Regions from separate parts of the Lysinibacillus sp. PWR01 genome, predicted to be linked through region 4. Evidence: riboswitches for the same ligand, from Rfam matches in the RefSeq annotation. Region 4 holds a riboswitch; each other region holds the start of a gene.
The links. Region 4 has a riboswitch for S-adenosylmethionine ahead of ACEVFT_RS03410 (bifunctional homocysteine S-methyltransferase/methylenetetrahydrofolate reductase). Riboswitches for the same ligand answer to the same signal wherever they lie in the genome.

Region 1 (7,847 bases), on a different contig from region 4:
GTAATTACGATGATCCTCTATTTCAGTTTGGGTAATCTCTATTTTATTTTTTAATTCCTGTGCATTCGGAACGTTGATTACTAACGGTCCTAGTTCTGCAGTGAAATTATCGATTTCATGCTGGAAATTTTCCGATTCGAAATATGATTTTCCAATATACTGATAACCCACATGATAAAAAGTAAGTACACCGAAAACCGTCCAGATTAAACACATTAATACGAGAAGGGATTTCCATTTTTTCACCATAAGTCTTTACACTCCTCTAAAAAATTCTTTCTAGTAACTGTAAAACTTCTGAGGAGCGAGAATTGACAATTTGATAGGCATAAACACCAAAATAAATGAGTCCAACAACGCCTGCTACAAATCCTGCAATTGTCATATACTTCTCTAGTTTATTTTTCCATTTTATAGCCAACGCCCCATACCACCTTTAGATAGCGTGGATTTTTCGGATCAGCTTCAATTTTCTCACGTATTTTCCGAATGTGAACAGCTACAATATTTTCAGCATTATAAGCTTCCTCATTCCAAACACGTTCATAAATTTCACGAATCGAAAACACACGCCCTGCATTTTTCATTAATAATTCCGTAATTTTATATTCTATCGGGGTTAGTCGAACAGCCTCTCCTTCTAATACAACCTCTTTTGCCTCTTCATCAAGAACAAGTCCGTCGATTTCCACCTTTGCAGCACCCTCACTATACGTCCCTAGCTGAACATAGCGTCGTAGCTGAGATTTTACACGTGCCAATAGCTCTAATGGATGGAATGGCTTTGTCACATAATCATCTGCTCCAACCGATAATCCATGAATCTTATCGCCATCCTCCGCCTTTGCACTCAGCATGATAATTGGAATATTGCGCTCTTCCCTAATTTTAAAGGTTGCTGTAATTCCATCCATGTTTGGCATCATGATATCTAAAATAATTAAATGTACTTCATTGTTCTCTAGCTTTTTTAATGCATCTAAGCCATCTGCTGCTTTAATGACATGATAGCCTTCATTTTTTAAATAGATTTCAATACCATCACGAATATCTTGATCGTCATCTGTAACAAGAACTGTTAATTTCGTCATGATATACACCTCGCTCTCAAATATAAGTGTATCTCTCAAATCTTAAAAACCAGCTATTATAAAAATGAAGAATTTCTTAAGGTTTTAGCTTTTTTCTTCCACCTAGTGTTAAAACAACAATGCCTCCTAATAACATTGCTACCCCAAGCCAAGATACTATACTTAAATGTTCTCCAATTAAAAACACACCAAGAATTGCTGCAGTCAATGGTTCTGCTAATGAAAGTGTTACAGCTGTGGATGAACTAATTTTTTGTAGTCCATTTAAAAACAATAAATACGCTACGCTTGTACACATAATCCCCATAAACAGCATTGTCCATAAGTTGTGCACATTTCCTAACCAAAAAAATCCATTTTCTAGGGAAAACGGCAGTAAAAACAACGTGCAAATGGAAAACGTCATAGCAACTGCTGGTAATGCATCTTCCTGTGCCATTAATTTTTTACTTATGTTTGTATAAAATGCGAAGGCTAGACCTGCACAAAGTGCTAGTGTGAATCCGCCAATGTGAACAGACTCTTCTCCATTATTCATAAATAATAAAAGACATCCGATAATGGCCATCAATGTAGCAAGTCCCCATACCGCTGTGGGGCGTGTTTTCCATAATAGCCACTCTAAAACACCAGAAAACACCGGTGCACTGCCAATAGTAGCAACAGTTCCAATGGCTATACCTGTTAGACGAATGGATGAGAAGAAAAGACCTTGGAAAAGAGCTATACTAGCCGCAGCTAAAATCGTCCATTTCCACGACCACCTTAAAAAGTTAATTTTCCGCAATAAAATCGTAATGGCTAATAATAAACCGCCACCAATTGCAGAACGAATTGTGGCCACTGCTATTGGAGATACCCCTTGGTCCAAATAGGTTTGGGCAGTTCCAGTCATCCCCCATAGAATAGCTGCTAGTAATACAAACAATGGATTTAACATTTATCAACTCATCCCCGCTTCACTACGTTCTCAATACTAATCATACATATTTATCCAAAATCAAACAATTATCATTTTTACTTTTCTTTTCATTACCACAGTATGCTTTCTCAATAATGGACGTTATAATAAAAACAGTAAAAGGAGCGAATCGTATGTATAAAACAATTGAAGAGACAGCTTTTGATCTCGGTATGCCTGAGGATCAAGTAATGCGTCTAGTTTACGAAGGACGCATCCGTTCTGTTTACGATGGACAACAAATTCTAATCAATAGTGGCCAATTCAGCACTTATTTTAAACAATTGGAACGTATTAAAGAGGAAATTGAAATTTGGCGTTCTACTCCTATTCCAGAGGATATTGACGTCAAAGATGAAGACTAAAAACCCACCATTCATACAATTAAACATTGTTGAATGGTGGGCTTTTTTAAAGCTTTTATTAGATTGTGACAACAAATCCTGCTCTTTTCCCAATGATTTCAGCATAATCCTCTACCATGACACTCGCAGTTGGGTACATCCCTGCTCCAGGACCAACTAATGTTAATGTACCAATATAGTTAGTCTCTAATGCCACCGCATTAAACACATCATCGACTGGATAAAGTGGATGCTCTTTATCAACTAGTTGTGGACCGACTTTAGCAATAATTTTACCGTCAGCCCGTTTCTCCACTTCAGCTACATGGCGGTAACGCAGACCATTTTCACACGCTTCACGAACTTGTTCAGCAGAGATACTATCGATCCCAATCACTTCTACATCTGACCAATCTGGTTGCTCTCCAAAAGCTAAGGCACTTAAAATCATTAATTTTTTAAATGCATCCTGCCCAGATATATCATTATATGGATCTGCTTCAGCATAACCTAAGCCTTGTGCCTCTTTTAAAGCTGTTTCGAAAGACCAGCCCTGTGCACGCATTTTTGTTAAAATATAGTTACATGTGCCATTTAAGACGCCTTGTATACGACTTACATCATTTACAAGTAAAATATTTTTCATTGTTTTAATAACAGGTACACCACCAGCAGTAGTAGCCTCATAGCCTACAAAAACGCCATTAGCTTTTGCAAGATCCTGCAACTCTAAACCTCGTTTGGCAAACATCACTTTATTGGCTGTAATAACATGACATTTATGTTCAACTGCTCGCTTTAAATAACTGTATGCAGGCTCTTCGTTAACAATTGCTTCAAACACAACCTGCATACCTGGTTCTGCTAAGACTTCATCCATGCTTGTTGTCATTAAATGTGCTGTTCCTGGCACACGTTCGCGACTAGCATCTGTCACTAAAATCTTCGCTACCTCTAATTCAATACCTAATTTATTTTTTAGCTCTTCTCGTTTTTCATTTAAAATATGGTAGATCCCCTGACCTACCGTTCCAAATCCTAAAATCGCTGCCTTTATAGTTGCCATTCTTGTTATTCCCTCCAACTTACATTCCGCAGTTTCATTAAAGCTAATTCTCCATGGGGTTGTGTCATGACTATTTGACACCCACCGCAGTCTTTAGCCAACAACTCTTCTTTGTATGAGTTTCGCTATTTCTATATGTGTTGGAACACATACAAATTCAAATAATTCAAAATTTAACTTAAAGAAAATTGTAACGCAAATACATACATTGCACAAGAAAAATCTTTCTAGGAAGGACATTTGTTTTCTCTAGATGTGCAAAAGAAATCGGTTTCATTCCCTTTATTATACGTTTTATTAATCATTCTATAAGATTTGAACAAATATTGACTATTTACATTTCAATATACGAATGTCTTTCTTCTATTATATATATGTATGCTCGGACATTCATAACAATCCCTTTAAAGAAAAAACTCATTCCCTGTAGCAGCAGAGAATGAGCTTAAATATATGAGGGGGTTTTAACTTGCTTTTGAAAGCAATTGATAACGATATTGTGCTAAAGCTTGTTGAACAAGACTAATTTCTTCTTCTGTAAAATTTGGTATTGCATACGTACGTTCCACTAATTGAAATGTACCATATTTTAAGTAAATCTCTGTCGCAGGAAGTGAGATATGGCTCACACCGTACTGTTCATATGCCTCAAATACTTCCTTAACAGTATAGTCTTCCTCTTCAGCAAAAACATGTTCTTGAAATGCTGTATGACCAAAGACTTGCTGCCATTTTCTTTCGACTGATGTAAGAAGGTGTTGAATGGACTTATTGTTGACAAAGACATGCCCTTCATTTAGCTCATATATTAGATAGGATACAATGTTTTGTGCACTATAGATATTACCCATTTTAAACACTCCTTTATCATCAGTTTTTTTGGGAAGAGCAGTTACTGGCTAGGCAACTGCTCTTCTATATATTCAAAAGTGGGGGAGCACTTATGAAAACATTTACCTTTTTTAACAAGAATTTTCGTACCCTTAACTTATTTCCTAGTATATAACAAGGATTTAATTAAGTCAATAATACATATAAAATTACTTGGTATTATTTTTTATAAGGTTCTGATAATTAACGGATGTAGCAATTGGTTGATGTAGCAACGTTTAACGCATTACCAAATGAGGCCAATCGAATGAGAAAATACGTAAACGCTACAACATTCTTCCCTATGTTCTAAAGCTTAGGCTTCTACTGTTTGTTCAGTAGTTGTTGCCTGTGTAATGGCTTGATCTAAATCAGCAATAATATCCTCTATTGCCTCTAAACCGATGGATAAGCGAATGAGCGACTCGGTTACACCAGCTTGAACTAATTCGTCTGCTGATAGTTGCTGATGTGTAGTGGAAGCAGGATGAATAATTAATGACTTAGCATCACCTACATTTGCTACATGTGAAAATAGCTTTACGCTATCAATAAGCTTTCGCCCAGCTTCACGTCCACCTTTAATGCCAAATGTAAGCACTGAACCGAAGCCATTTCTTAAATATTTCTTTGCCAATTCATGTGTTGGAAAATCTTCCAGGCCATTATAATTTACATACTCCACAGATGGGTGGTTTCGTAAATATTCAGCCACTGCCAATGCATTTTCATTGTGTTTAGGGATACGCAAATGAAGCGTTTCTAAACCTTGTAATAAATTAAAGGCAGCATCTGCACTTAATGTTGGACCAAAATCACGTAATAATTGTACGCGTAGCTTCGTAGCAAAGGCCGCAGAAGCTGTATCAATTCCATAACGTAAACCATGGTAAGAAGCATCTGGTTCAGTAAAACCTGGGAATCGACCACTAGTCCAATCAAACTTACCAGCGTCTACAACAACGCCCCCTAAAGTTGTACCATGACCACCTATCCATTTAGTTGCTGAATGTACTACAACATCTGCACCGTATTCAATAGGTGTAGAACCGTAAGGAGAAGCAAACGTACTGTCAATAATTAATGGTAGACCATTATCATGTGCAATTTTAGCTACTGCTTCAATATCTAAAACCTTTAAGCTTGGATTACCATACACTTCAGCAAAGACTGCTTTTGTTTTATCAGTAATCGCCGCCTTGAAATTCTCTGGGTTTGTTTCATCTACAAAAATTGTTTTAATACCATAGTTTGGTAATGTGTTAGCAAATAAATTATAAGTACCACCATATAAAGAACTAGCTGCTACTATCTCATCACCAGCTCCAGCTAGATTTAAAATGGAAAATGCGATAGCTGCTGCACCAGATGAAAGTGCTACTGCTGCTGTTCCACCTTCCAATAAAGCCACACGTTTTTCAAACACATCAACAGTTGGATTGGTAATCCTTGTGTAAATGTTCCCTGCTTCCTCTAAGGCAAAAAGACGTTGCGCATGAGCAGTGTCTTTAAATACGAAAGCAGTTGAGCGATAGACAGGAACTGTTCGAGAACCCGTCACTGGGTCTGGCTCTTGACCGCCATGTAACAGCAATGTTTCTGGTTTAAAATTTGTCATTGTGTACCTCCAAATGGTTATTTTTTTTACGATGGTACCGGAGATGAGGAGGATTTTTCTGTAGAAAACAAAAACCCTCTTCAGCTAAGAAGAGGGTTGCGGTTGCAAGTTTTCCTCCCCTTATCTGCCAGATCCAAGTAAGAATCTGTAGGAATTAGCACCTTAGTAAGCTCGTTACTTACTGGTTGCCGGGCATCATAGGGCCTATCCCTCCGCCGCTCTTGATAAGAGTATGAGATTCAATTTCCATCGTTGTTACACAGTATAAACATAGAGTTTTTTTCTGTCAACATGTAAATTTTATTTTTTCCGAAACTTCTGTCTGCTCTTATACGTAATATGAACGCATACACTATTTTAGAAAAAATTTTGAGAGGAGGATTTTTATGGTAAAGGCCGTGATCACTTTTCTTATTATTGGCTATTTAATTGGCTGTATTCACGGCTCTAAAGTGGCACAGTTTTTATCGGGGGTTGATTTAAAAAAAGCGGGCCACGGCAATGCCGGTGCCTCTAATGCTACTCTTTCCCTCGGCTGGAAATATGGCGTTTTAGTAGCCCTCATCGATATTGGCAAAGGCGTTGTAGCTATTATCGGTGCACATTTTTATCTAGCGGACTTCACTCATTTAACAGAAGAACAAATATGGCTGCTTACCTACATTATGGCTGCTGGGGTCATTTTAGGTCATAATTTCCCTTTCTATATGGGCTTCAATGGCGGAAAAGGAACTGCCTCCATTATCGGAATTTTACTTGCTGTCGATTGGAAGATTGGTTTATTTGCACTTATTTTATTTGTTATTTTATCCTTTGCAACAAATTATTTAATTGTTGGTGTTCTAGAGTTTTATCTCGTTTTTTGTACAGCCACTTATTTATGGATTCCTGGCATTGGCCCAACCATTATAGCTGTTCTTCTTTTTGGCATAGCCATCATCCTGCACATAGAAAATATTAAACGTTTAGTCAATGGTACAGAGCCTAAAGTAACTTCTGCCTTTAAGAAAAAGAAATAATATTTTTATGGATATTTTTGTATTTTTTGTGACCATGTATTTTCTCTTTATCTACTCATATTGCTGTAAAAAACACCTATTCTGCGTAGTTTTTTTTCTACAATAAAAAAGATATATTCTTATCTTAATAAAACATTATCTAGGCCGATGTTATGGATAATAATCGTCATTTTTATCGTAGAAAGGATGAGAAAATATGTCTTCACCAAATCAAGAAGCTTCAAAACGTAATTTAAAGCCACTATGGATTGGCTTGGCCTTCGCTTTACTGATTATTATTACTTTTTTACCTAATAACGGTGATTTACCTATAGCTGGGCAACGAGCTTTAGCCATTTTAGCTTTTGCAGTCATCCTTTGGGTTACAGAGGCCGTTTCATATCCTGTGAGCTCGGCCATGATCATTGCGCTAGTAACTGTTTTACTAGGACTCGCTCCGTCAATGGAGGATCCAACTACAGAGCTAGGAACAGCTAGCGCATTAAAATTATCTTTAAGCGGCTTTAGTAATTCTGCCGTTGCTTTAGTAGCAGCAGCTCTTTTTCTAGCGGCAGCAATGCAAATTACTAATCTACATAAACGACTTGCTCTTTGGATTCTTTCATTGGTAGGAACGAAAACAAAAGCTATCGTATTTGGCGCTATTTTAGTCTCTATCGTCCTCGCATTTTTTGTACCTTCTGCTACAGCACGTGCTGGCGCAGTAGTACCGATATTGCTTGGAATGGTGGCAGCTTTTGGTTTACCACGTGATAGTCGGCTTGCTGCCTTATTAGTTATTACTTCGGTACAAGCAGTTTCCATTTGGAATATCGGTATTAAGACTGCAGCAGCTCAAAATATGGTGGCTTTAAACTTTATCCAAGAGCAATTTAATG
Region 2 (7,847 bases), on a different contig from region 4:
ATCAATATCTTTTAATTCTGCTGCTGTTTTATCAATGCCTTCTTTTAATTTAATTAAGCCTTTAGCTTCTAATAATGACAGCATACGACCATGGTCAGATACTGAGTTAGAAAGTAAAATTGTTGCGCCCTCAGGTAGGTCTTCTAACGTTTTATATTTTTTTGAGTAAATACCGATTGGTTCAATATGAACGCCACCAGCATTGACAAAATCATAGCCATTGTCTTTGATTTGTAGTTCTAAGTAAGGAATGTGCTGGAAATAGTTTGCATCAATTTCTTTTGACTCTAAATCTTGGTTTGGTAGAACATAATCTGTATACGTTTCAATTTCAAGGTCCACGCCTTCTTTAGCTAAAATAGGTTTTGCTTTTTCTAAAATAACTGCGTGCGGTGTATTAGAAGCACCTACTTTTAATGTTACGTTTTCTTTACTATCTGTTTGATCGCCAGATGCTGATTTTTCATCTTCTTTTTTATCTGTACCGCAAGCTGCTAATGCTAGTACAAGTATTGATAAAAATAATCCTGCTAATAACTTCTTCATTTATGACACTCCCTTTTATTTGTTTAAAATATGTTAGCGGTAAGAACCGGAATAACCTCAATTTTCTTTCTAGCGTTTATCAATTCTCTCGGTAAATAAATCACCAATCCATTGAATAATAAATACGACTACTAAGATCAAAATAGTTGCCATTAATGTCACATCTTGGCGATTTCGTTGGAAGCCGTCTAGGAACGCTAGGTTACCAAGACCACCTGCACCGATAATTCCAGCCATCGCAGTATAACCTACAAGGGCAACAGCTGTTACAGTGATACCAGAAATTAAAGCTGGTAATGATTCAGGGATCAATACTTTCCAAATAATTGTAGAAGTTTTTGCCCCCATTGAACGGGCTGCTTCTATAACACCTTTATCAATTTCGCGTAACGCAATTAATACCATACGAGCATAAAATGGTGCTGCACCGATAATTAATGCTGGTAACGCCGCATTAGCTCCTCGAATTGTACCAAGTAAAAACTTCGTAAATGGAATTAATAAAATAATTAATACGATAAATGGAATGGAGCGGAATATATTAACGAGTGATCCTGTTAAAAAGCTAACGATTTTATTTGCCCATAACTGATTGGGACTAGTTAAAAATAGAATGATACCAATGGCTAACCCAAGAATAAATGTCACAACTGTAGAAATAGCTGTCATATACAATGTTTCATACGTAGCTTGCCACATATTTTCCCAGTCTACATTCGGAAAGAGATTAGTTAGCATTTGCAATCACCTCCGTTTGTACTTCGACTGTATTTAAATAACGAAGGGCTTCAGCCACGTTTGTCTTCGAGCCATCAATTTGCACAATCAGTGTACCGTATGCACCATTTTTTGTTTGTGAAATATTACCATGAACAATACTTACCTCTACATCAAATTGTTTCACAAGATGTGAGATAACAGGTTGTTCTGTTTTTTCACCAACAAAAATCAGTTTGACAAGTTGTCCAGTTGGATAGTTTGCTTTGATTTGTGCCACCGTATCCTGTGTTTCCTTTGTGTCTGTAATTTGAGATACAAACTTTTTGGTAATGGCCGCTTGTGGTGCTTGGAAGACTTGTAATACCTCACCACGTTCCACAATTTCGCCTGCCTCCATCACCGCTACACGATGACAAATTTTGCGGATGACATGCATTTCGTGTGTAATCAGGACGATTGTTAAGCCTAAGCGTTCATTTATATCAACGAGTAAATCGAGAATGGCATCCGTCGTTTCAGGATCGAGTGCCGATGTCGCCTCATCACATAGTAAAACTTCTGGATTATTCGCTAATGCACGGGCAATCCCTACACGTTGCTTTTGTCCACCGGAAAGCTGGGATGGATATGCCTTATCACGTCCTTCTAGGCCTACAAGTGCAATTAATTCCTTTACACGTGCTTCACGTTGAGCCTTTGGAAAACCAGCGATTTCTAAAGGGAAAGCAATATTTTCAGCCACTGTTCTCGACCAAAGTAAATTGAAATGCTGGAAAATCATACTTACCTTTTGTCTAGCTGCTCGAAGCTTTTGTCCTTTTATCGATGAAAATTCTTGATTGTTCACCGTTACTGTTCCTGTTGTCGGTTTCTCTAAACCGTTTAATAAACGAATCATGGTACTTTTACCAGCGCCACTATAGCCGATAATGCCAAAAATTTCACCTTTATTGATGGTAAGGTTGACGTCTTTGACTGCCGTTAATTCGCCATTTGCTGTTTTGTATTTCTTTGTAATATTTTGAAGCTGGATCATAGCGAATACTCCTTTTCTCATATAGAAAACCCCTTCACTCACAGACAAGTAGAAGGGGTCACGTATTATACGTTAAACCGTTCTCTCATCTTTCAAAGAAAAATCTTTGGGTGATTTGGCACCTTTTCACATTGTGATGGTTGCCGGGCTTCATAGGGCACTTCCCTCCGCCACTCTTCATAAGAGTTCGATATATTTAATGTTTTAGTAATATATTTGATACTTTACCACGCTAGTAAAGTTCAGTCAATTGATTTTTTTAACAATTCATATAAAAATGGTACGGATTGAAAAGCATAAATCTTTTCTGTCACTTTTTCGCCATCACTGATGAGTAGACATGGAACACTTTCAATTTGATGTTCATAGGCTATGTGTTCCAAAAAATTGATATTCGCTTTGCCAATTTGTAGCTGTGGCAGTAATTGTTCAATAATGGACATCATTTTGGATGCCACTGCGCACGTTCCACACATTGGTGTATATAAATAAAATGCAGCTGTCTCTCCCGACTGTTGGGCCGCTGCCCACTGCTCTGTTGACCATTCTTCCATTTTTCACGCAACCTTACAAAATATATTCATTATGGATTGAGAAATGTGCACGCAGTAAAATCATTGCTAACACTTTTCTTGGTGTTGTCTCTACTTCCTTGTACGTTGGCATTGTACGAAGGTGCTCAGCTTCTGGATAATGTCTGTCCATTAATGCACGTAGCTTATCACCAGAAGTATCTGCATCAAAAAAAGTAAATAGCTCACAGCCCTCGTAGGGATCAAGTAGTTCTTCTAATTGATGCACACCAATTGTGCCGTTCGTACATAGTATTGTAACATTCTCATTTAAAATAGGCTCAATTTGTAGCTTATCTGAGCGTCCTTCTACTATCAAGCATTTTCCCTCGAACATTACGCCACCTCCATTTAGAGATCCCACTTATAAGTCATTATATAACAAAAAACGCCGGTAGTTTCCGACGTTTTTTGATTATGGCTTGTCTTATTCAGCGATCATTTCTTCGTATTGCTCTGCTGTCATTAGTTTCTCAATTTCTGATGCATCAGCAGGCTCAACAACGATCATCCATGCTTTTTCATATGGTGATTCATTAACGAATTCTGGGCTATCTTCTAAATCTGCATTTACTTCAACTACAGTACCTGAGATTGGTGCGTATAATTCAGAAACAGTTTTTACTGATTCTACGCTACCGAATGGATCATCTGTTTTGATTTCGTCGCCAACTTGTGGAAGCTCAACGAATACGATATCTCCTAATTCAGATTGTGCGAAGTGAGTAATACCAATACGTACTTTTCCATCTTCTACTTTTACCCATTCATGTTCTTCAGAGTATCGTAAGTCTTTAGGTGTGCTCATGCAAAAAACCCCTCCATAAATATGTAATATATTCACTTTCAGTTTGCCATACTTCTCCTATAAATACAAGGTTAAATACGTTATTTCCAAGCTTGCTCAAAATCTGCTTCTTTAAAACCTAAAGTAACTTTTTTTCCATCTGTGACGATGGGACGTTTAATTAACATACCGTCGGAAGCAAGTAGCTCAAGCTGTTCATCCTCAGTCATTTCCGCTAACTTGTCTTTTAAGCCAAGCTCACGATATTTCATGCCAGAAGTATTAAAAAACTTCTTCAAAGGCTGTCCACTAGCTTGCCAAATAGCTGTTAATTCTTCCTTAGTTGGCGGTTGCTCTGCGATATGTACCTCTTCATAGGAAACCTCATGCTCATTTAACCACTTCTGTGCCTTTTTACATGTTGTACATTTCGGATAATGGAAAAATTGAATCGTCATTACAATGCTCCTCTTCTGTCTTTTTCTGTAGTATACCATCATAGTTGTTTTCAATGGTGAACTTCACTCTTTTTTGTAAGTTTATCCACCAGTTTCACATTTTTATCCGTCTCTTATACGATTCTATCCACCAATTTTGCACTTCTATCCATCTCATATAAAAAACCTAGCTATCTTTTGCAGATAGCTAGGCTAGGTGTGCGCTATTAAACAATATATTTTTCAGCATCAATTAGTTTAACTGACGCCTCACGCTTCTTCGCAATTAAGTTGTATGGATTATTGCGCGTTAGCTTACGCAGTGCAGATAATGTCATACGGGCTGCATCGCCATCTGCTGAAGCAAGAATTGTGTCTTTTGCTTCTTTTTCGATTTCTGCGAATGCTTCTTGGCAGAAAATTTGTGTGTATAGCAATTTTTGATGAGCTTTTTCAGCGCCGTCACGAGCAATTGCCTTTTCTGTACGTAAGACAGCTGATTCCATCGCAAATAATTGGTTAGCGATATTGGCAATGTTCACCAATACTTCTTGCTCTTGATCAAGTTTTGCACCAAAGCGTTGTGCTGCTAAGCCTGCAGCTAATACCGCAATCTTCTTCGCATTTTTCACTAAATATTTTTCTTGTGCTAGCGGCTCTGTACCGATATCTTCTGGCATTAGCATGAGCAGCTCTTGCTGTAAACTTTGAGCAACTTGTAATAGAGGAAGCTCACCTTTTAGTGCCTTTTTCATAAATGTACCAGGTACTATCATGCGGTTAATTTCGTTTGTGCCTTCAAAAATTCGATTAATACGAGAATCACGGTAAATACGCTCTACCTCATACTCAGCCATAAAGCCATAACCGCCATGAAGTTGTACTGCTTCATCTGCAATATAGTCTAATGTTTCTGAACCGAATACTTTGGCAATCGAGCATTCAATAGCATATTCAGCAATCGCACCTGCAATCACTTTTCCTTGCTTTTGCTCTTCTAGGCTTAATTGGCTTAAGCGATCCTCAAATAGACCAACAGTACGATAGTTTAATGATTCTGAAGCATATAATTGAGAAGCCATTGTTGATAATTTCTCTTTTGTCAGATTGAATTCAGAAAGCTTTGTTTTAAATTGCTGACGTTGGTTTGTATACTGAATAGCTAACTCCAATGCACGTTTAGATCCACCAATTGTGCCCACGCCAAGTTTATAACGACCAATGTTTAAAATATTGAACGCAATGACATGACCACGACCAATTTCACCTAATAGATTTTCTACAGGTACTTCCGCATCTTCTAATACTAATGTACGAGTAGATGATGATTTAATCCCCATTTTCTTCTCTTCTGGGCCTACCGAAACACCAGTGTATGCTCGTTCTACGATAAATGCAGAGAATTTATCGCCATCAATTTTTGCGTAGACAACAAATACATCAGCAAAGCCTGCATTCGTAATCCATTGCTTTTCACCATTTAAAATATAATGTGTGCCAGCTTCATTTAATTTCGCAGTCGTTTTTGCACCTAAAGCATCAGAACCTGAGCCTGGCTCTGTTAATGCATAAGCAGCAATTAATTCACCTGAAGCAAGCTTAGGTAAATATTTTTTCTTTTGATCTTCATTACCGAATAGAACAATTGGTAATGACCCAATACCAACATGGGCACCATGTGTGATAGAGAAACCACCTGCAACAGACATTTTTTCAGCGATTAAAGCTGAAGAAACTTTGTCTAATCCAAGCCCTTCGTATTCTTCAGGTACATCTGCTCCAAGTAAGCCTAATTCGCCTGCACTTTTTAGGAGACGCACTGAATGCTCAAATTCATGGTGCTCTAAATTTTCAACTACTGGTAAGACTTCATTTGCCACATATTCCTCTGTTGTTTTAGCAATCATTTTATGCTCGTCAGTGAAATCTTCCGGTGTAAATACACGATCTAATTCCACATCTTCAATAAGAAATCCGCCGCCTTTAATGAAATCAGTTGTTTTTTCAGTCATGATAAATTCCTCCCAATATATCGTTTTGTTTGTTGATTCCCCTAATGATCATGTATAGAAAAGCTTGATGTATACAATGTTCGGAGGCAACCGTAAACAGTACACCTCAAGCTGATCTAGCTAAATTTATAAAATTTCAAATACACCAGCAGCGCCCATACCGCCACCAATACACATTGTCACGACGCCATATTTTTTACCTTGACGCTTCAATTCATGAATCAGCTTTAATGTTAAAATAGCTCCCGTTGCGCCTAGTGGATGACCTAATGCAATCGCTCCACCATTGACATTGACTTTATCTTGGTCGATGCCTAAATGACGTACAACCTCTAGTGACTGTGAAGCAAATGCTTCATTGATTTCCCATAAATCAATATCATCGATGGATAAACCTGCAATTTCCAATGCTTTTGGCACTGCCACGATAGGGCCGATGCCCATTACTTCAGGAGGTACACCACCAACTGCAAAGCCTAGGAATTTTGCCATTGGTGTCAGTCCCTGCTTGTCAGCTTCTTCACGATCCATTACTAGTACGGCTGCTGCACCATCAGAAGTTTGGGAGGCATTACCAGCTGTTACACTGCCTTTTACATGGAAAGCTGGACGCAGTTTTGCTAAACCTTCAACTGATGTACCTGGACGTACACCTTCATCCATACTAAATGTGAATTTTTTTACTTGTGGTTTATTGTTATCGTCTACGTAATGCTGTTCCACTTCGATTGGTACAATTTCATCATTGAATTTACCTTCTTTAATCGCCTTTTCAGCAAGGGCGTGTGAGCGAACAGCAAAAGCATCTTGATCTTCACGACTAACATTGTATTGACGAGCTACTTCCTCAGCTGTATGCCCCATGCCCATATAATATTGTGGAGCCGTTTCCGCTAAAGTCGGATTTAAACGTGGTGTATTCCCCACCATCGGCACCATACTCATGGATTCTACACCACCAGCAAGAATGGCCTTTGAGTGTCCTAGCATGATTCGCTCTGCTGCATAGGCAATCGCCTGTAAACCTGATGAACAAAATCTATTAATCGTCAGAGCAGGCGTTGTATCTGGTAATCCAGCAAGTGCACCAATACTACGTGCCACATTCATCCCTTGCTCTGCTTCTGGCATCGCACAGCCTAAAATTAAATCATCAATCGGCCCTTCATAGCCTGCTCTTTTCAATGTTTCTTTGACTACGACAGCACCAAAATCATCTGGTCTTACTGTTGCTAAAGAACCTTTTTTTGCTTTTCCAATTGGAGTTCGTGCTCCTGCTACAATAACGGCTTCACGCATCGTATTAATCCCCCTTTGTTTCATGTGCAAGATTGATCTATTTCGTCAATTAGTTACGAAGTGGTTTACCTTTTAACAGCATGTGTTGCATTCTTTGCTGTGAAAGTGGATTAGCAACAAGGCTAAGGAATGCCTCACGCTCTAAGTTCAATAAATATTGCTCATCGACTAAAGTGCCATATGGAACCTTACCACCTGCAATAACATAGGCTAATTTTTTAGCAATTTTCAAATCATGTTCGCTAATAAAGCCTGACTCAAACATCCCTTGCGCACCGATGAGTAATGTTCCATAGCCTGATGCACCGACCACTGGCACTTTTGTTGGTACAGGTGGTTGATAGCCTGCTTCGTAAAGCGCTAATGCCGCCTGCTTCGCATCATATAATTGATGATCTGGATTAACTGAAATACCATCCGCAAAGTTTAGGAAATTAT
Region 3 (7,847 bases), on a different contig from region 4:
CCCAAGTGCAAAGCATGTTCAGAATAGGTTCCATCCCTTGTCCATAGGGTGTTAATGAATATTCAACTTTTGGTGGTACTTGATTGAAGACCTTTCGATTGATTAATCCAGCCTGCTCCAGTTCCCTTAATTGACTAGTGAGCATTTTTTGTGAAATACCTGGAATCAATCGTCGAAATTCATTTGTTCGAATTTTACCATGGTGGTTTAAATGACAAAGAATAACCGGTTTCCATTTACCACCAATAACTTCTAGCGTAGCTTCAACACCAATATTATAAATTTTTTGCATCGTAAACCTCCTGTAATATTCAAAAGTAACTAAAAGTACTCTACATATCTTTTTGGTATGTATGAATATTACTACACACAATAAAAAAAATCAAAGGAGTAGTCGTAGTATGTCAAAATCAAAAAAGCCAAATGCTAAACTAACCTTGCTAGCCCTTGCAATCAGTGCATTTGGTATAGGGTCAACTGAATTTATCAGCGTAGGGCTTCTACCATTAATTACAGATGACTTTGGTATCTCTCTCAGCACAGCTGGCTTAACCGTTTCTATATATGCACTAGGGGTAACTGTTGGGGCTCCATTATTAACAGCCTTAACATCTCGCCTTAGTCGAAAAACTGTATTATTGTTAGTCATGTCCATTTTTATAGTGGGGAACTTAGCAGTCGCTTTAGCACCTAATTTCGCTTTACTATTAATCGGACGTATTATTTCAGCATTAGCACATGGTGTGTTTATGTCCATCGCTTCTGTTATAGCAGCGGATGTAGTGGAACCAAATAAACGAGCAAGTGCTATTGCCTTTATGTTTACAGGCTTAACTTTGGCTACTGTAACAGGTGTTCCACTTGGTACATTTATTGGTCAAGTAACAGACTGGCGTATGTCATTCATCTTTATCGTTGTAATTGGAATCATCGGTTTAATTAGTAATGCGATTTTAGTACCTAGCCAATTATCAAAAGGCAATCCCATCTCTATTCGTGATATCGGCAAAGTATTAGGAAATATTCGTATGATCTTAATCCTATTCATTACCGCAATTGGATACGGTGGTGCCTTTGTTGTCTACACATATGTTTCACCTATTTTAGAGCAATATATGGGGTATTCTCCTCATGCAGTAGTCATTATTTTAGTGGTCTATGGTATTTGCGTTGCGATCGGTAATACATTAGGTGGTCATTTTGCTAATCATAATCCGCTACGTTCGATCTTTATTATATTTGTAGGACTCGCCTTGGCCTTGCTTGGCATTGGCTTCACGCTCGAATCACCTATTATCGGATTAATCATGGTATTGGTAATGGGATTATTTATGTTTATGAATGTACCAGGATTGCAGCTATATGCTGTGCTACTGGCTGAAAAATATGTGCCATCAGCTATTTCTATGGCTTCTGCATTAAATATTTCCGCCTTCAACATTGGTATATTTTTAGGATCATATATTGGAGGCTTTATTATTCGCCATCAATCATTAGCACATACTCCCTTGTATGGATTTTTAATGGTTATGCTTGCAGCGATTGTTACATTATTATGGTTAATCTTCGATAATAAAAAACATTAGGAAGCCAAATTTCATTTTGTATAAAAAAGAAGTAGAGATTGTGTATTGTTTGTTGATATGTTGTGTCCTATAATTTACTTGAATCAAACGAGAATGATTATCATTCTGGATTAAGATGATATTCTTATTGTTTTAGTAAATTTATAGGAGTGAATAGCAATGCGTAGAAGTCGATATTTTTCATTTGTAGTTTTATTTGCACTAATGTTCGTATTAAGTGCCTGTGGCTCAAATGAAGTAAAAGAGGATACAGCTAAAGAGGAACAATCAACTAAAGATACAAGAATTGTAGAAGATGAGTTTGGGAAAGTAGAAATCCCTACAAACCCACAGCGTGTAGCTGCTATCTATTTGGAAGATTATTTAACTGCCTTGGATGTAAAACCTGTAGTGCAATGGTATCACCCATCCTGGGGTAAACAAGACTATTTAGGATTAGATGTTCCTGAGTTCGACATTACTGGTAGTATAGAAACATTACTACAAGCTAAGCCTGATTTAATCATTGTAGATGGTGCAGCGGATAAGGCAAAGTATGAAGAATACTCGAAGATAGCGCCTACTTACCGCTTAAAAGAAGATATTCTACAAGATCCACGTGAAATTGTGAAAACTATAGCCGATGTTTTAAATATTCCGGATAAAGCAAAAGAAATCGTTGATCAATATGAGCAACGTGTAACCGATTTAAAAGCAGACTTAGATAAGTCTATTGGAGACGAAACAGTTGCTGTTGTACGTCTAAATGTAGCAGATAATACATTAGCGTTATTTGGCATTAAAAATCGCTATACTGGCTATATTTACACAGAGACAGGCTTAACACCACATCCATTAGCCCGTGACATGACAGAGTTCCACGAGGTTTTATCTGAAGAGGCTATTCCAGAATTAGATGCGGATCATATCATCCTTTTCCCTTCAAACGGCTCTTGGGAGTCTGAAGAAAACCAAGAAGCAATTAAATGGTTAGATAGTACACTATGGAAAACACTACCTGCTGTAAAAAATGGGCATGTCTATATTGCTGATCGAACATATTGGCAATCAGGTGCAATCACAGCTAACTTGCTAAAGTATGATGATCTAGAGAAATGGTTCGTAAAATAATGTTCAAAAGAAAGCTCTTAAGAGGGCTTTCTTTGTGTTTTTCTTCAAATTCAACATAAAGGGGTGAATCATCAATGGGTAACTTAACACATGTTTATACGTTACAAAATATCTCTTATGCAATTCAATCATCAAACAAGCAGTTGATTAGTAGTGATTTCTATACACTTTTCATCGTAATGAGTGGCAGTGGAAAGCTAGAAATAGATCATAACACCATACATCTTAGTGAAGAAAAGTGCATATTGATACCGCCCAATAACACGGTTAGTATTCACATCCAAAGCAAGCACCTATGTTTTTATCAATTACAATTCAACATTGTCCATCTCAGTGATAATCAGACTATTTCTAACCATTTTACGCGTGTTAAAGAGCAACGTCTCCTCCCCGTTTCGCAATGTCACAGACTGCTAGAAGCCATTTATCAAAACCGCCTAGCGGAGGATGAGCATACGATTTTTGAGCAGCATGTTCACTTTCAAGAGCTGATGTTATTGCTCTTACATCAAGCTATACCCAAGCAGGTGCAAAAAAATGATCGCCAATCTGTTGAGCAGTCCATTAACCACTTGCATAAACATTTTGAAAAAGAGTGGACAGTTGAGCAGTTGGCCGAATTAGCCGATGTACCAAGATGGAATTATACGCGCATTTTCAAAGAGATTACGGGGCAAATCCCTCTTCACTATTTAAATAACATTCGTCTTGAAAAAGCTAAGCAATTATTAATGACGACAAATGATCGAGTATTTGAAATTAGTCAGTCTGTCGGATTTAATAATGAGTATTATTTCAATCGTCGTTTTAAAGAACAGGTCGGCATCTCTCCAGGGCAATATCGAAGAAATCAAAGCAGCAATCTACGTGTATTTGCACCATTTTTAGAAGATTTCTTTGTCGCCCTTGGGATTACGCCAATTGCTCAATTCAGTCATTCAAAATGGGGAAAACAAGACTATTTAGGTCTCCAAGAAGTGCCAGATATTGATGTACAAAATAGAGAAATGGATCGACTTCTTCACTATAAACCAACTTTAATTATGCTAGATTCTGGTGTGGAGCGTTGGGAATCCTTTCATCATTTAAATGAGGTAGCCCCTGTCTGCCATATCTCACATCCTGGTGAGAACTGGCAATCTACTTTATTTAAAATTGCTGATTTAACAGGAAAGACCTCCTTGATGCAAGACGTGGTCCTACAATATGAGGATAAGGTACAGCAAGCAAAAGGAATTCTTAGCAAATCCGTTTATGGGCAAAGTGTGGCATTTCTCCGTATTTCAGCCATTGGCATTACCCTATACGCTGGTCCTGAATGTGGCTATACGGGGCCCATTTTATATCGTGACTTAGGTTTAATGCCACATCCACTAGTATGGAGTATTCCGCACAATCAACGTAAAGCACAACTGACGTTTGATCAATTGCTGCAATTAGACGCAGATCACTTGTTTATTACATTTGATAAACAACATTCTATTTATGAAAATGAGGAACGTGCTATTTTAAAAACGCCCACTTGGAAAAACCTAGCCGCAGTTAAAAGTAAATGTGTCTATGAAGTAGACTTTTTAACATGGATGAATTATGGCATTTTATCACATAGTAAAAAAATTGATGATGTCTTGAATATCCTAGGCTAAACAAAAAGGAAGCCCACTATAGCTTCCTTTTTCAATGTTTTAGGACAAACTTGATACTGAAAGTAACACCGAAAGCCATTTGGCTACATAAGATAAGATATCAGCTATAGGATAGGAGGAATTACATTGTATTACAATCCTTATCCGTACTTTGTTCATCCCTATCATTATCCAACGTCGCCATCCGTCCATCAGCTTGCCGTAAGACCTATTCTTCAACATTTAGCAATGCCGACCACAAATCCCTTTCCACCTGTCGACACACATAAATTGAAAATTTCAGCTACACGGATAAAGGCGATGATGCAGCAAGCTCAATTACTTACGGATAAAATTGATAGCTCTCAACAATTTGCACATGATCTAATGAATGCTGCACAGCTTTCAAATAAAACAGAGGTTGATAGACTAATCACATCAACAGGCATCACGATGAAATTTGAAGCAAACTATACACCAGACAGTTTTAGAATACGTCTTATTGATCATGATTGTTGTGGAGTAACCTTAAATTTAAATTGGTGAAAAAACTTTAACCTTGTATCCCTAGTGAACTTGTAAACTATAAAAAACTATGCTAAAGTATTTGTATTGTTATTTCTGAAAATTCTTATATCACTTTTCTTATCAAGAGAGACGGAGGGATTGGCCCGATGAAGTCTCAGCAACCAGCTCAACAGTATGGTGCTAACTCCAATTGGCAAAATGATCAGCCTTGAAGATGAGAAGAAGAACTACCGTTGTTTTTGCAGGAGTCCTCTTCTATAAGGGGACTCCTTTTATTTACCACTAATTTCAACAGAAAGCAGGGAAAATGATGTCTAATGAACTTTTACAAGCTTTGCAATTATTAAAATCAAAACAATGGGTTGATTTAACACATACATTCGGCCCTAATTCACCACATTTTTTTATGTTTGAGGACGCTAAATTTGAAACATTATTCTCTCATGAAGATGGTTTCTTCGCCCAACAATTTACGTTCCCTGGTCAATATGGCACACATATCGACCCGCCTATTCATTTTGTGCGAGACACTCGGTACTTAGAAGAATTAGAACTAAAAGAACTCGTTCTTCCCCTTGTCGTCATTGATAAATCACAAGAGGCTGCTAGCAACCATGACTTTTCATTAAGTGTTGAAGATATTCGTGATTTTGAAGCCCAGCATGGAGAAATTGAAGCAGGAACATTTGTAGCATTACGTACAGATTGGAGTAAGCGTTGGCCAGATAAGGAGGCATTCAGTAATAAGGATGCAGAAGGACATAACCACATCCCTGGCTGGGGTTTAGAGGCTTTACAGTTTTTACTAAAAGAACGCAAGGTAAGCGCAATTGGTCATGAAACATTCGATACGGACTCTGCCGCTGATTTTCGTAAAAATGGCAAGCTAGATGGCGAATATTTCGTGCTTGAACAAGACACCTATCAAATTGAGTTAATGACTAATTTGGACAAGCTACCTGCGAAGGGCGCTATCATCTTCAATATCGTACCTAAGCCAGAAAAAGCATCAGGCTTCCCTGTGCGCTCATTTGCTATTTTGCCATAACATAAAAGTCGGTATAGCGTATACCGACTTTTATTTTTGTCCATTTCTTTTTTTGAATAAAAAGTAAGCAATAAGCATTCCTAGAATAAACAATAGGATGAGATAGATACTATAATGGGTTAAATAGTATCCAACAAATCGCCATTTCTCCCCAAGCATCTTTCCTAATGATATAAATGTGAACGTCCAAATAAATGCACCTGTATAGGCAAAAAGCGCAAACTTCCTATAAGGATAATTATTAATAGCTGCAATATATGCTGTCAAATGACGTACCCCAGGAATAAAATAGCCAATTAATAATAAGGTAGGTCCAATTTTTGTAAACATCTTTTTCGTAAAATCAATTTTTTGCTCTGTAATATGCATTTTAGGGCCATATTTCTGCAATAACGGTAAGCCAAAACGATAACCGATATAGTAGCTTAAAGTAATGCCTCCTACTGCACCAATCATTGCACTGACTAGGGCAGGAATGTGTTCAAGGCTTTCTCGGTAAACACTATAGCCTACATAAGTTAAAAAGACCTCATCAGGAAGTGGCAACCCAACAATGCCTCCAATTAGAATCACGATAATCCCAAAGTATCCGTAATGTTCAATTAGAGACTGCACGTGTTGTGCCATAAATCATCCCACCTAAAATTTATTAAAATCGACCTGCTATATAAGTTTCATGACAGTCTAACCTCAGCACTCTAAATGACTTGAAGTTGACGTAAAGCAAAATTGACACCGCCATCAGTAGATTTCTTTGTAACAAAATTGGCAGCACTTTTTAGAGCTGTGCTACCATTTCCCATGGCAATCCCTAACCCTACATACTCTAACATGTCAATATCATTATCCCCATCGCCAAAGGCAATGGCATTCTCAGGGCTAATATTAAAATAATCCAGTACCGCTTTAATAGCTAATGACTTCGAAACATCCTGCTGTAATACATTCACAATATAAGGATGCCATCGCTGCAAAAATATATTCGAAAATTGGCTAGCATATCTTTTTTCAGCCAGCTCATCTGCATACAGACACATGAGAAAAACCTCTTCATCTACAATTGTTTCATTTACAAGTGGAAAATCCCGTAAAGATAAAGTTTCTTGCATCGCTCTTAAAGCTACTGGACTTTGTATGCTATTCATGGACAGTTGCTCTGTAAAAAATGTTAGGCTATGCTGTTGTTCCTGCGCAAAAGCCTGTACATTTTGGACAATATCTTTAGCAATGGGTGTTTTATGTATGACAAGATCCTTATGTTTCACATAGGCTCCATTTGCTGTAATAAAGGTTTCAATCCCCAGCTCTTTTAACTCAGAGCACATGGATAAGGGTCTTCCGGTAGCCGCTACAAGATGGATTCCCTTGTCTTGCAATAGCTGAATAGCCTGTTTTGTACTTTCTTCCACACAGCCATCCTCGTAATTAATTAATGTGCCGTCTACATCAAAAAACACGATGTTATATTTCATTTTGAGTCCCCCTACATAAATAGTAATTTAGAACCACAAGAATCAAGTTTATTATTTCTTTTCCATGAAATATGTGAAAGTATTTTGACAAACTTTCAGCAAACTATATAACTTCCATTCGCAACACCGATAAAAACTATTACAAGCGTATTTATAATAATATTTAACTAATAAATCCATGAATATTTTTATTTTAATAATTCTAAAGGAGTATACCAAAGAACTCAAAATTGTTAAAATAAAAGATAATCACTTAAATACATTGAACGATAAATTCTTACGTATAAATAGAACAAAAGAAATAAAATTCTAGAGCACGCAAAGGAGTTGATTCTTATGGCATTTAACATTTACTACTATGAAAGTAGTGTAGATTGTAAATTTTGCAAAAAGCAGTTTACAACATATAAAGTTCGCCCTAATCGATATAAAATTATCGAAGAACAAACGGATTTCATGCCTGTTTATGATGGCCTAA
Region 4 (7,847 bases):
AAGTTCGTACGACAAAACCTGCTGAAATGGCACTTAAGCCAACTGTTAGCCAAGGTGATACATCCACTAACAAGTAACCAGCCACCCATAATGCAATTAACGGAACAATTGTATTTATAATCTGAAAAACACTTTTACGCGTATCTGATTTAGCAAATGGCGCTACATCTTGGCGTAACTTTTTTGTTTTTTCTTTAATAGTTGCCATCTTTTACTCCCTCGTTTCTTTTTTTCTTATGACCTCATCATAAAACAAGAGTACAAGTCAGCAACAGACGCAAACATCACAAAAAGGATATGACATTTGTCATATCCTTTTATGATTTCGGTCCAGTCAAATGCAGTTGGTAGAACACAAGGTCTAGCCATTGCTCAAACTTATAGCCTGCATTTTTGATTGTTCCGGCATATTCAAAGCCTAATTTTTCATGTGCTTTAATACTACCAATGTTTTCTCCATCAATGCCAGCGACAAGCGTTTTCACACCATTTTCTTCAGCAATCGCTATCAGCTTGTGCATAAGCTTTGTAGCAATCCCCTTTTGATAATGCTCTTTATGCACATAGACGGAATGCTCCATTGTATATTGATAACCTGGATAAGGACGGAATTGACTATAGGTAGCAAAGCCAGCGACAAGCCCATTTTCCTCAAATACAAGCAAAGGATTATCTAATACTCGTTGCTCCTTAAACCATTGTACTTTTTCATCTAAAGTTTGTATTTCATATCGATAGACCGCCTTGCTTGTTAAAATAATATCATTATAGATGTCCAAAACCTCAGGTATATCTTTTTCTTCCATGAATCGAATCATCCTGCTCACTTCCCTTAACCAAATTGTCATCATCCGCAATGAAATAGAGATAGACAGTCATGGCATTGACTATCTATCTCCTCCTATTTTATGCCTTAAACATTGAAGTAGCGAGCATCAGGATGAGCAAAAACGATTGCAGATACAGATGCTTCTGGCTCCATCATAAAGCCTTCTGTAAGATGAACGCCAATATCCTCGGGTTTTAATAAGCCGAATAGTTTTTCTTGATCCTCCAAGTTAGGACATGCAGGATAACCGAATGAAAAACGTTGTCCCTGATATTTTGCTGCAAAACGATCTCTCATAGTGAAATCTGTTGCATCAGGGAAGCCCCATTGGTCACGAATTTCCTGATGCATACGTTCAGCAAAGCCCTCTGCTAATTCTAATGCAGTCGATTGTAAGGCATGGCTTTCAAGGAATTTCCCATCCTCTTTTAACTGGCGAGCTTTAGCCATAACTCCCTGACCTGCTGTTACTACCATGAGCGCAATATAGTCCATTTCACCGCTCTCTACTGTTTTTAAGAAATCTGCAAGACATAAAAATGGTTCAACCTGCTGACGAGGGAAGGTAAAACGTTCAATTTCTATCTTACTATCAGCCGGATCATACACAACGACATCATCACCATCTGCTTGAGCAGGGAAAAATTGATACAAACCTGATGGCTTTAATAGATCACTTTTTAAATAATCATCTACTAAATCCTTTAGCTCTGTTGCTCTTGAATCGCCCGCTTCAAGCAATTGCTGAACTTGCCCTTTCAAGCCTAAATGGTGTCCCAGTAATGTACGCATATTAACATAAGGATATAAATGCGATACGGAGTAGTCTTTTTTTACATGACGTCGTAAATCGGCTGGTAAAAATACTGGCGCTCCCTTTACTGTTCGTACAGGCTTTATTGTTACCTCTTTTGCAGGACGAGCAGCTCTTTTTTCATCAGCCTCTAAACGTTTTTGACGGGATTCTTCAATTTCTGCTAAGAAATTTGCACGTGTCCCCTCACCCATTAATAAATTAGCTTGCTCTAAGCCTTGCATGGCATCCTTTGCATAAATAACAGGACCGCCATATTCATCTGCAATTTTTGTTTCAGTAAAACGTCGAGAAAGTGCAGCTCCACCAACTAAAATAGGTACATCAATCCCCGCCTCTTTAAAATCCTGAGCAGTAATGACCATCTGTTGCGCTGATTTCACTAGTAAACCTGACAGCCCAATAAAGTCTGGTTTTTCCTTACGAATCGCTTCAATCAATTGGGCAGGCGTTACTTTAATGCCCAAATCGACAACCTTATAGCCATTATTACTTAATATAATATCAACAAGGTTTTTCCCAATATCGTGGACATCACCTTTTACGGTAGCAAGTACCATTTTCCCTTTACCAGCACTCTCTTCATCCTTCTCCATGAATTGCTCTAAATGAGCAACAGCGGCCTTCATTACACCTGCTGATTGTAAAACCTCTGCTACAATGAGCTGATTATCATTAAATAATCGACCTACCTCAGCCATGCCCTCCATTAAAGGGCCATTAATAATATCCAGCGGTGCCTCAAAGATTTCTCGTGCAGCATCTAAATCCTCTATTAGCCCTTCTTTGGTACCTTCTAATATATAGTAAGCTAAACGACCTTCAACCGTTTTCGGAATATCCGCTTCCGTTTTTTCCTTCTTTTTATCACGATAAAAATCCGTAAACACAGCTAATGTTTCATCATTTGTATTAAATAGCAAGTCATTTGCAAGTTTAATTTCCTCTTCAGGGATGGATGCATAACGCTCCAGTTTCTCTGTATTCACAATGGCATAATCTAAGCCTGCCTGTGTGCAATGATAGAGATAGACAGCATTCAGTACTTCACGGCCAACTGGTGGTAAACCAAATGAGATATTACTTACGCCAAGTACCGTCAATGTCTGCGGCAATTTTTCTTTGATGAGACGAATGCCTTCAATCGTTTCAAGGGCTGAACCAATATACTGTTCATCCCCAGTTCCTACAGGGAACATCAACGGGTCAAAAATGATATCCTCCGGTGCAAGTCCCCATTTCTCAGTTAATAGTTTATAGGAACGTTCAGCAATTTCCAGCTTGCGATGACGATCAACGGCCATTCCTATCTCATCAATGGTTCCAACTACTAATGAGGCTCCGTACTTCTTCACGAGTGGCATTACTGCATCAAATCGTTCTTCACCATCCTCAAGATTAATAGAGTTAATGATGGCTTTCCCTTGAGAAAACTTTAACGCTTCCTCAATAACCTTTTCATCAGTCGAGTCAATCACAAGAGGCACCTTAACCTTTTTTACAACCTCCTGCATAAATCCACGCATATCGGCTAATTCATCACGATCAGGGTTGGCTAAACAAATATCGATTACATGAGCACCATTTTTTACTTGTGCACGTGCAATCTCTGCTGCCTCCTCAAACTTTCCATCAATGATCAAATTCTTAAATTTACGAGAGCCGATAACATTTGTTCTCTCCCCGATAAATAACGGACGCATAGAATCGTCATACAATAAGGGTTCGATTCCCGATACCGCATGACCATGTGTTTTTTCAGGTAATTGACGAGGTTGTTCATCTTTTAAAACCTCGCGAATGGCTGCAATATGAGCTGGAGTCGTTCCACAACATCCACCTACAATATTAAGCCAACCCTTATCTGCAAAACCTTTTAATTTTTGCGATAGCGATTCTGGTGATTCATGATAACAACCTTCTTCATCTGGTAAGCCTGCATTCGGGTAACAGCTAATATAGCCTGTTGAAAGCTCTGCTAATGAACGAATATGATCTGTCATAAACTCTGGTCCTGTCGCACAGTTTAGGCCAACTGATAATGGTTTAATATGCTCGATTGAAATATAAAAGGCATCAATTGTTTGCCCTGCAAGTGTCGTACCCATTGGTTCTATTGTTCCAGAAATCATGACTGGTAGTTCTTTTCCAGTTTCCTCAAAAGCACGCTTTACGCCTAGGGTGCCTGCTTTGACATTGAGCATATCCTGACTTGTTTCTAATAACAGAACGTCGGCTCCTGCCTCAATTAATGCCTTTGCCTGTACAAAGAAATTTTCCTCTAGCTCATCAAATGTAATACCACCTGTAACTGATAACGTTTTTGTTGTTGGTCCCATAGCCCCTGCGACAAAACGTGGCCAATCCGATGTCGAATAACTATCCACTGCTTGGCGAGCAATTTCCACTGCACGCTTATTAATTTCTTCGGCTTTTGCGCCAAGATCATATTCATTTAACACAAGAGGCGTCCCACCAAATGTATTTGTACAAATAATATCTGCGCCTGCCTCTAAGTATTTGTGATGAATTTTCTCAATGACATCAGGTCTAGTAAGGACAAGATTTTCATTACAGCCATCAAGCTCCTCGCCACCAAAATCCTCTGCTGATAAATTTTCGTTTTGTAGCATTGTTCCCATTGCGCCATCAAGAATTAAAATACGTTTCTCTAGTTGCTCTTCAATCGAGTGCTTAGCCATGTATACTTACTCCTTTTTTCTGTTCATCCAATTGCTCTATATATTTCATCAACTCTAGGGTCACATCATAACGTAAAAACGGTGTAATAAGGTAAATACCATTGAAATATTGTGCAGCCACTTCTACTAATTCTTTGGCAATAGCAATTCCCTCCAATGTTGCCCGTTCCTTATCTTCCCCACATGCCTTCATTCTTGCTAAGGCATCTTCGGATAATTTGATACCTGGCACTTCATGATGTAAAAACTCAGCACTTTTATAACTCGTAACAGGCATAATGCCGATGTAAATTGGTGCTTGTAAATGCTTTGTTGCCTCATAAATTTCTACAATTTTTTCTTTCGTGTACACTGGTTGAGAAATGAAGTAGTCTGCTCCATGCTCAATTTTCTTCTCTAAGCGTGTCACAGCACGATCTAACACACGGACATTTGGATTAAATGCAGCAGCAACTGAAAAATTTGCTTTTTTACGAAGTGGCTTGCCTGAGAAAGAAACCCCTTCATTTAACTGCTTAATTAATTGGATTAACTCCATTGAAGATACATCATAAACACTTGTCGCACCTGGGAAATCTCCAACTTTTGTTGGATCACCTGTAACGGCCAACACATCATGAATACCTAAAGCATTTAATCCCATTAAATGCGATTGTAGACCAATTAAGTTACGGTCTCGACATGTAATATGTGTTAGTGGGCGTACACCATGTGTACTCTTTAACAATGCTCCCATTGCAATATTGCTAATACGTGGAGAGGCCAGTGAATTGTCTGCCATCATGACTACATCTGCACCTGCATCATACAGTTGCTTTGCTCCTTCAAGGAACCCATCAATCTCTAAATGTCTAGGTGTATCCAATTCTACTATGACAGAGCGTTCACGTTTTACTTTTTCATGAAGAGGCTCATACTTTGGTGGCTCCGCTTCACGAACAATCTCAATCTTTTCAGGTTTCGCATGCTTCTCCTGAACCGGTGATAACTCTTCTAAATACTTCTTTGCTGCTGCAATATGTTTCGGTGTCGTACCACAGCAGCCCCCTATTAAGCGTACGCCTTGATCACGTAATTCGACAGCCGCTCGACCAAAATAATCCGATTCTGATTCATAAACGACACGTCCATCTTCTAAGTCAAGAAGTGAGGCATTCGGATAGGCAGACATAAATGCCTTGTTAGGAAGTTCTACACCTTCAAATGCTTGAATCGTATGATGTGGACCTAGTCGACAATTGACACCCACGATATCTGCACCGAGTGTTTCTAGCTCATGCAGGGCATTATTTAAAGACATTCCATTTTGTAAAACACCAGGCTCATGCATAGATACTTGTGCAATAATCGGTAAATTTGTTTTTGCACGTAGCATCTTTAAGGTTGCAGTTAATTCTTCAAAATCATAATAGGTTTCGAGTAAAAGGCCGTCTGGATTTCCTGCAAGTAAAACATTTGCTTGCTCTTCAACTGTCGCTAATATTTCATCTAATGTTGCATCACTTTTACGAATTCCTCGAATACCTCCAATTGTCCCTAAGACAAATTGACCGCCATCTGCCGCTGCTCGTTTTGCAATGGTAATAGCCGCTTCATTAAATTGTTGGACCCGTGATTCTAATCCATAGCGAGCTAATTTAATGGCATTTGCACCGTACGTATTCGTTTGAATGATGTCAGCACCAGCTGCAATATATTCTCTATGAATCTTTTCAATTAACTCAGGTCTCTGAACATTCATTTCCTCATGGCAATACTCCAATCCATAGCCATATAGCACTGTGCCTATTGCACCGTCTGCTGTCAATACATGCGTTTTTAACCTTTCAAGCAATCCCATAAAACTAGCCTCTCTTCCTATGTCTCTATATAATAAAAAGCCTTCTTTCATAAAAAAAGAAGGCTTTAACGATTCATCATTGTTGTTCCTTCTCATCTTCGACTCAATGGTCTTCTGGATTTAGCACCTGACAATAAAGTTGGTTGCTGAAGCTTCAATGGGCCAGTCCCTCTGCTTCTCTTGATAAGAATTAAGTATGAATTTTTTAAATAATTAAAAGAATCATATCGTTTACTGACGAATGAGTCAAGACTATTTCACATAACAAAGTTTTTTTCCACTTAAAACCTTAGAAATTGGCAAGTTCCTTCGCAAGCTCTTCACCAATTTTTTTACCGTTTTGAATGCAAGCGCCGATACCTACGCCAAAATATGAGCACCCAGCAATCGATAAATGTGGATACTTTTCATGTAATTCCTGTAGTAATCCTTGTAACGCTTCACGATGAGCTAGATCATATTTAGGCATTTGATCAATCCATTTTGTTACATTCACAACTGTTGGCTGTTCCTCAATTCCTAGGCTTTTTCTCACGTCTTCTAAAGCTACAGCTGCCAATTCTTCATCCGTCATGGCACGTAGTTGCTCATAGGCTGGATTGATGCTCTTATAAAAGAGTCGTACAAGTAATTTATGTTCTTTCGATGTATGCTTCCATTTACGACTCGTCCAGGTTGCTGCATTACAAGTAACATCCGAATTATGCGAAACAATATAGCCCGTTCCATCTGCTGGCAATCTAGAGTCTGGCACATCAAAGCCTAAATAGATGGTAATGGCTGACGCTGTCGTAAATTGGTCAAAATAGCGGTTTAAAGATTCATCCTGTAGTAGATTTTGAACAGCATCATTCGGTAATGCTAAAACGACATAATCTGACTCAATATTTTCACCATTAGCTAAGGAAATTGTGTAGTTTTTATCTTGTTTTTGAACATTTAGAGTAGTAACGCCCTTGATGATTTCTACATCTGATAATGTTTGTTCAAGTCGATCAATTAAAGAAGATAAACCATTTTTAAAGGATATAAATTTTTTGTTCGCTGCTTTAACAAATTGCTCACGATTCGCATCAAAACCTTTAATAATACTTCCATAATTATTCTTATAATCAATTAAATACGGTAAAGTAGAGCCAATGGAAAGCTGATGTAAATCGCCTGAATAAACACCTGCAAGTACTGGTGCAATTTGATTTTTCACCAGTTCCTCCCCTAAATAGTAAGTTAAAAATTCTCCTATTGAACTTTCCTTTGTGAAGCCGTTGTTTGGTAATGTTAAATCCTTTAACGCTGCTTTTTTTCCTTGCTCTGAAATAAGTGTACTTTCTTCTAAGGATGCCAAACTCATCGGTATACCAAATGTTGAATCTGTTGGTATAGCGTGTAACTCATTATTCGTATAAATATAAGAAATACCTGTTTCGTTGTAAACTAGCTCCGCTTCAAAATCAAGCTCCTGTACGAGTTCCATAACGCCTTGATGACGGGCTACAATAGAATCAGCACCTGTTTCCATGATGAAGCCTTGTTCATGTGCTGAATATAATTTGCCTCCTAAATATGTATTTTTTTCTACAAGCACTAGACGAACATCTAAATTATTCTCCTTCACTTGACGTTGTAAATAATGCATTGTACATAGTCCTGTAATTCCGCCGC

Region 1: another riboswitch for S-adenosylmethionine. It lies ahead of ACEVFT_RS03025 (O-acetylhomoserine aminocarboxypropyltransferase/cysteine synthase family protein); the one in region 4 lies ahead of ACEVFT_RS03410 (bifunctional homocysteine S-methyltransferase/methylenetetrahydrofolate reductase).
Region 2: another riboswitch for S-adenosylmethionine. It lies ahead of ACEVFT_RS13315 (methionine ABC transporter ATP-binding protein); the one in region 4 lies ahead of ACEVFT_RS03410 (bifunctional homocysteine S-methyltransferase/methylenetetrahydrofolate reductase).
Region 3: another riboswitch for S-adenosylmethionine. It lies ahead of ACEVFT_RS06620 (cyclase family protein); the one in region 4 lies ahead of ACEVFT_RS03410 (bifunctional homocysteine S-methyltransferase/methylenetetrahydrofolate reductase).

What each region holds. Positions count from the first base shown of each region.
Region 1 is NZ_JBHERJ010000021.1:135,629-143,475, reverse strand. Features, by position in the region: gene ACEVFT_RS03060 (histidine kinase dimerization/phospho-acceptor domain-containing protein) at 1-249, opposite strand, end outside; gene ACEVFT_RS03055 (hypothetical protein) at 266-421, opposite strand; gene ACEVFT_RS03050 (response regulator transcription factor) at 399-1,091, opposite strand; gene ACEVFT_RS03045 (DMT family transporter) at 1,168-2,031, opposite strand; gene ACEVFT_RS03040 (MerR family transcriptional regulator) at 2,187-2,417, shown strand; gene ACEVFT_RS03035 (homoserine dehydrogenase) at 2,476-3,462, opposite strand; gene ACEVFT_RS03030 (hypothetical protein) at 3,927-4,313, opposite strand; gene ACEVFT_RS03025 (O-acetylhomoserine aminocarboxypropyltransferase/cysteine synthase family protein) at 4,649-5,950, opposite strand; SAM riboswitch class I at 6,068-6,181, opposite strand; gene ACEVFT_RS03020 (glycerol-3-phosphate acyltransferase) at 6,337-6,969, shown strand; gene ACEVFT_RS03015 (SLC13 family permease) at 7,166-7,847, shown strand, end outside.
Region 2 is NZ_JBHERJ010000067.1:465-8,311, forward strand. Features, by position in the region: gene ACEVFT_RS13305 (MetQ/NlpA family ABC transporter substrate-binding protein) at 1-546, opposite strand, end outside; gene ACEVFT_RS13310 (methionine ABC transporter permease) at 616-1,284, opposite strand; gene ACEVFT_RS13315 (methionine ABC transporter ATP-binding protein) at 1,274-2,302, opposite strand; SAM riboswitch class I at 2,385-2,488, opposite strand; gene ACEVFT_RS13320 (thioredoxin family protein) at 2,545-2,856, opposite strand; gene ACEVFT_RS13325 (toprim domain-containing protein) at 2,870-3,211, opposite strand; gene gcvH (glycine cleavage system protein GcvH) at 3,302-3,682, opposite strand; gene ACEVFT_RS13335 (arsenate reductase family protein) at 3,763-4,119, opposite strand; gene ACEVFT_RS13340 (acyl-CoA dehydrogenase family protein) at 4,326-6,110, opposite strand; gene ACEVFT_RS13345 (acetyl-CoA C-acetyltransferase) at 6,237-7,409, opposite strand; gene ACEVFT_RS13350 (3-hydroxyacyl-CoA dehydrogenase/enoyl-CoA hydratase family protein) at 7,459-7,847, opposite strand, start outside.
Region 3 is NZ_JBHERJ010000043.1:2,573-10,419, reverse strand. Features, by position in the region: gene ACEVFT_RS06645 (winged helix-turn-helix transcriptional regulator) at 1-292, opposite strand, end outside; gene ACEVFT_RS06640 (MFS transporter) at 402-1,586, shown strand; gene ACEVFT_RS06635 (ABC transporter substrate-binding protein) at 1,746-2,696, shown strand; gene ACEVFT_RS06630 (helix-turn-helix domain-containing protein) at 2,771-4,342, shown strand; gene ACEVFT_RS06625 (YuzC family spore coat inner layer protein) at 4,469-4,867, shown strand; SAM riboswitch class I at 4,964-5,070, shown strand; gene ACEVFT_RS06620 (cyclase family protein) at 5,160-5,897, shown strand; gene ACEVFT_RS06615 (DedA family protein) at 5,928-6,524, opposite strand; gene ACEVFT_RS06610 (Cof-type HAD-IIB family hydrolase) at 6,596-7,369, opposite strand; gene ACEVFT_RS06605 (DUF2225 domain-containing protein) at 7,706-7,847, shown strand, end outside.
Region 4 is NZ_JBHERJ010000025.1:140-7,986, reverse strand. Features, by position in the region: gene desA (Delta(5) desaturase DesA) at 1-208, opposite strand, end outside; gene ACEVFT_RS03420 (GNAT family N-acetyltransferase) at 318-818, opposite strand; gene metH (methionine synthase) at 914-4,345, opposite strand; gene ACEVFT_RS03410 (bifunctional homocysteine S-methyltransferase/methylenetetrahydrofolate reductase) at 4,338-6,185, opposite strand; SAM riboswitch class I at 6,275-6,375, opposite strand; gene ACEVFT_RS03405 (protoporphyrinogen oxidase) at 6,475-7,847, opposite strand, start outside.